2 regions of the Noviherbaspirillum agri genome follow, and region 1 is predicted to be linked to the other one. Evidence: predicted binding sites of a transcription regulator. Region 1 holds the regulator's gene; the other holds the start of a gene.
What was found. The regulator HrcA, encoded in region 1, represses chaperone genes, less so after heat shock. The targets are predictions, from matches to a motif close to TTAGCACTCNNNNNNNNNGAGTGCTAA.
Positions count from the first base shown of each region.

Region 2: a site for HrcA is predicted at 1,419-1,445, ahead of rpoH (RNA polymerase sigma factor RpoH). Genes of this name have one in related genera too.

Region 1 is NZ_BAAGWA010000002.1:132,725-135,122, reverse strand. Features, by position in the region: gene ACYVIA_RS03350 (outer membrane protein assembly factor BamE) at 1-54, opposite strand, end outside; gene fur (ferric iron uptake transcriptional regulator) at 131-562, shown strand; gene ACYVIA_RS03340 (PilZ domain-containing protein) at 684-1,007, shown strand; gene hrcA (heat-inducible transcriptional repressor HrcA) at 1,052-2,074, opposite strand; gene ACYVIA_RS03330 (HAD family hydrolase) at 2,108-2,398, opposite strand, start outside.
Region 2 is NZ_BAAGWA010000002.1:398,711-401,108, forward strand. Features, by position in the region: gene ACYVIA_RS04545 (cell division ATP-binding protein FtsE) at 1-346, shown strand, start outside; gene ACYVIA_RS04550 (cell division protein FtsX) at 343-1,269, shown strand; gene rpoH (RNA polymerase sigma factor RpoH) at 1,506-2,398, shown strand, end outside.

The DNA.
Region 1 (2,398 bases):
CAGACAGATGGTTCCGGCCAAAGGGCGGGTTGAGCGCAGCAACGGCTTTCGCATAGAGGATCTCAATTCGTTGAGCAAGTTGGCCAAAACGCTATATGATAAAGCAGATATACCTATTCCGATCAACGACATGCCTACTAATCCTTCCGAGCTGAAAGCCAGCGGTCTGAAAGCGACCCTGCCCCGGCTCAAGATTCTTGAAATTTTCCAGAACAGTCCCGTCCGGCATCTCAGTGCTGAAGACGTGTACAAGATCCTGCTTACCGAAAGCATGGATGTCGGTTTGGCAACGGTCTATCGTGTGCTGACGCAGTTCGAGCAAGCCGGGCTCCTGCACCGGAATCACTTTGAAACGGGCAAGGCGGTATTTGAGCTGAACGAAGGCTCACACCATGATCATCTCGTCTGTCTGGATTGTGGTCGGGTGGAAGAGTTCTTCGACGAAGAGATCGAAAAACGTCAGCAGCGAGTCGCCAAGGAGCGAGGTTTCAATATTGCCGAGCATGCGCTTGCACTCTACGGGCACTGCACCAAGCCGGATTGCCCGCACCGCCCGCGTTAGACATATCTTTCATTGCTCGTCTAAACACCCTTTCTGCAGAATGATGTAAGACTGTCGTGCAAAACACGGCAGTGCAACTACTCGCGTCCGGGTAGAGTGCAGCGCAATACCGAACGAAATAATGAAGTCCGATACCAGAAGTTTCCCGCGCAAGATATTGCGGGCACCCGCCAAAGTCACATTCCCGGGGCGACCCACTTACCGCGCCAAGACAATGGATATCTCACTCGGTGGTGTTTCCGTGATCGTTGTCGATCAATTTCCAGTAGGCCAGATCTGTACGGTGACGCTCGAAGCGCCTGTCAATGGCAATATTGCGCGGGTAACCGCGACAACAAAAGTCGTTTACAGCATTCTCAAGGGGACGGAAGGATTCCGTACTGGCCTGCAGATCGTCGAAATCGATTCAGCCAGCAACAAGACGCTCGCTGAATTGATGATTTGACCTGTCCTGCGACCGACCGCTTGAAAGGGCTGCGTGCTGAACGGTCAGGAATGGCTCAATGCATTCGATAACAGCTTTGCCGTGATGTCGACAATCGGGATGACGCGTTCGTAAGCCATGCGCGTTGGCCCGATGACGCCAAGTGTGCCAACGATTTTGCCGTTGACCTCGTAAGGAGCAGTCACTACGCTCATTGCGTCTACCGGCACCAGTTGTGATTCGCCGCCAATAAAGATCTGTACACCGCTCGCCTTGCTCGAGACATCGAGCAATTGCATCAGGCTCGTCTTCTGTTCAAACAGGTCAAACAGTTTGCGCAGCGAGGTCATGTTGGACGCGAGATCCGTCACGCTCAACAGGTTGCGCTCGCCGGAAATGACGACATCATCAGCGGCTTCCGCCATGGCGTCGCTGCCGGCTTCGACAGCTGCCTGCATCAGTCGAGTCATGTCGTCACGCAACTGGCGTAGTTCGCCCTGGAGGCGAGTGCGTACTTCATCGAAACCGCAGCCTGCGTAATGCTGATTGATGTAGTTGGCCGCCTGGACGAGTTGTGCGGGCGTGTAATCCACGTCGGTCAGCAGCAGGCGATTCTGCACATCCCCGTTCGGTGCAACGATCACCAGCAGGATCCGCCGTTCAGACAGGCGCAGGAATTCTATTTGCTGGAATACCGATTCGTGCTTGGGTGTCATCACTACGCCGGCGAACTGTGACAGCGATGACAGGACTTGCGCGGCGTTGGCAATGATCTTGTGCGGGGAGTTGGTCTGCAGGCGCGGTTGCAGCTTCGATTCGACGGTTGTTTCGTCGATTTGCTGGACCGTCAGCAAGGTATCGACGAACACACGGTAGCCGCGCGGCGTCGGTATGCGGCCTGCGGACGTGTGGGGACTGGCGACAAAACCCATCTCCTCCAGGTCGGCCATGATGTTGCGGATGGTCGCCGGCGAGAGATCCAGGCCGGATATTTTCGACAATGCGCGCGAGCCCACCGGTTGGCCGTCGGCGATATACCTTTCGACTAGCGCCTTGAGGAGCGTTTGTGCACGAGTATCGAGTTGCATGTGGTTATTTTATGCGAGCAGCCAATCGAGATGTTAGATTCTGTTGCCGACCCGAGTCAGATCAAACTCCGGTTTTGTATTCCACTCTTCCTGCGTTGCGAGCCAATGCTCCAGTTCAAACAGCGTTGTGCAGATGGCATGAGGACGTATGTGTTCAGGCAGGGGGCGCGTTGGTCCAAGCTCGGGACGGTTCATCCAGACGGCGCGAAGACCGGCATTTTGCGCGCCTTGCACGTCAAGCAAGGGATCGTCACCCACATAGACCGCTTCATGCGGCGCCACATCAAGCGCCTCGCACGCAGCATGGAAGATCGCCGCATCCGG
Region 2 (2,398 bases), 270 kb from region 1:
TGCAGAGAAACGCGCCCGCGCCGCGCTCGACAAAGTCGGCCTGCTGGACAAGTCGCACTCCGAGCCGGTTTCATTGTCAGGCGGTGAGCAGCAGCGCGTTGCCATTGCTCGCGCAATCGTCAACCGTCCGCAGATCATCCTCGCCGACGAGCCGACCGCAAATCTCGACCGCGCCAGCGCGAATAAGGTCATGGATGCGTTGAAGGCCTTTCACAGTGTGGGTGTCACCTGCTTGATCGCCACCCACGACGAAAGCATATTGAATGGGGCGCAACGGGTCATTTATCTCGAGCGCGGGCGACTGGCCTCACAGCCATTGGGCGAACCGATGCAGGGTGCGGCATGATGAAATGGCTGAGACAACATGCACTCGCTCTCGCGGACGCGCTTAGGCACCTGCTCAGTTCTCCGGGCAGCTTTATGCTCAACGTAGTGGTTGTCGCGATCGCGCTGGCCCTGCCGTTCGCTGGACTGACCCTCCTGGAAAATATCCGCCCGGTGTCAGAACAACTGGCCGTGGAGCCGGAGATCAGCGTTTTCATGAGCATGGATACGCCACGCGAACGCGCAATCGCGTTGTCGCCCCAGATTCGCCGCATCGTCCAGGAATCCGGGCACACTGCGAAGCTGGAATTTATCCCGCGTGAGAAAGCACTTACTTTGCTCAAGGATAAGACGGGTATGTCGGACGCCATTACCGCGTTGGGTGAAAACCCTCTTCCGGACGGGTATGTGCTCAAGCTTTCGGGTGTGCGAGACGCCGCTGCCGCAACGCGTATCGAGGTGCTTGCGGCGCAGCTCAAGGCTTTGCCGGGCGCGGAGTATGTACAAATTGATTCAGCCTGGGTAAAGCGACTGGCAGCATTGATGCATGTGCTACGGCTGGCACTTCTGTTCCTGGCGATGACGCTTGGTGTTGTCGTCGTTGCGGTTGTGTTCAATACCATCCGCTTGCAGGTCATGACGCAGCGTGAGGAAATCGAGGTTTGCCGGATGTTCGGTGCGACAGACGCCTACATCTATCGGCCCTTTTATTACACGGGGGCCTTGCTCGGTCTGTTTGCAGGGGGGGCAGCACTTGGGGTGGTGGCACTGGCGCTGCAACCTCTCAACAATGCAGTCGCCGAATTTGCGCGCTTGTATGCGTCAGAATTCCGCCTTGCTCCTCTAGCACCTTCCATCACCCTTGCACTACTGGCGGCAAGTGCTACTCTAGGCCTTCTGGGCGCCCTGCTCTCCGTAAATCGCCACTTATCTCGCCTTGCTTAACCGGAAGGGCTGACGGCAGGGTCGCAAAATACCCGGAATTAATTTGATGTTTCGCAACTTTTTCAGTTGCACCCGCTCTAAAGTGGTGAAGTTCAATTATCAAATGCTCTCCCATAGTTCGAGCCTATCTTTCCTGTAGAAAGGTCTGATTAGCACTCACCCCTATCGAGTGCTAATATAATAAAGAAACAGGCTGATTCACTTATGAAGCTCGGCTAGGGAAGCAAGGAGAAACAATGAAAGCGTCCGCACAATCTGCATTGGTCCCGATGGGCAACCATGCCCTGACGCTCGGTTTTTCGGGCAGTCTTGGCAACCTTGAAGCGTATATTTCGGCAGTGAACCGTATTCCGATGCTCACGCAGGAGGAAGAAAGCTCGCTCGCCCGCGATCTGCGCGACAAGAGTGACCTCGGTGCAGCGCAGAAGTTGGTGATGTCGCACCTACGCCTGGTTGTCTCTATCGCCCGCGGCTACCTTGGCTATGGCTTGCCGCACGCAGACCTCATTCAGGAAGGCAATATCGGTCTGATGAAGGCTGTCAAGCGCTTCGATCCGGACCAGGGCGTGCGCCTGGTGTCCTACGCCATGCATTGGATCAAAGCCGAAATCCACGAGTACATCCTGAAGAACTGGCGTTTGGTGAAGGTCGCAACGACCAAGGCTCAGCGAAAACTTTTCTTCAACCTGCGCAGCCACAAGGAAGGGCTCGACGCAATGACGTCGGCTCAGGTTGAAGATCTGGCCAAATCGCTCAACGTCAAGCGCGAGGAAGTGATTGAAATGGAAACCCGCATGTCGGGCCATGATATTGCCCTGGATGCACCAACCGATGACGAAGACGACAAGTTTGCGCCGATTGCCTATTTGTCGTCCGATGCCCATGAGCCGACCAAAGAGCTCGAAGCACGCCAGTTCGATCGCATGCAGTCGGAAGGTTTGGGAGTTGCGCTCGACAAGCTCGACCCGCGTTCACGGCGGATCGTTGAAGCGCGTTGGCTGGCGAATGACGACGGCTCGGGCGCAACCCTGCATGAGCTGGCTGACGAGTTTGGCGTATCAGCGGAACGCATCCGCCAGATCGAAAGCGCAGCGCTGAAGAAAATGAAAGGCGCACTGGCTGCCTACGC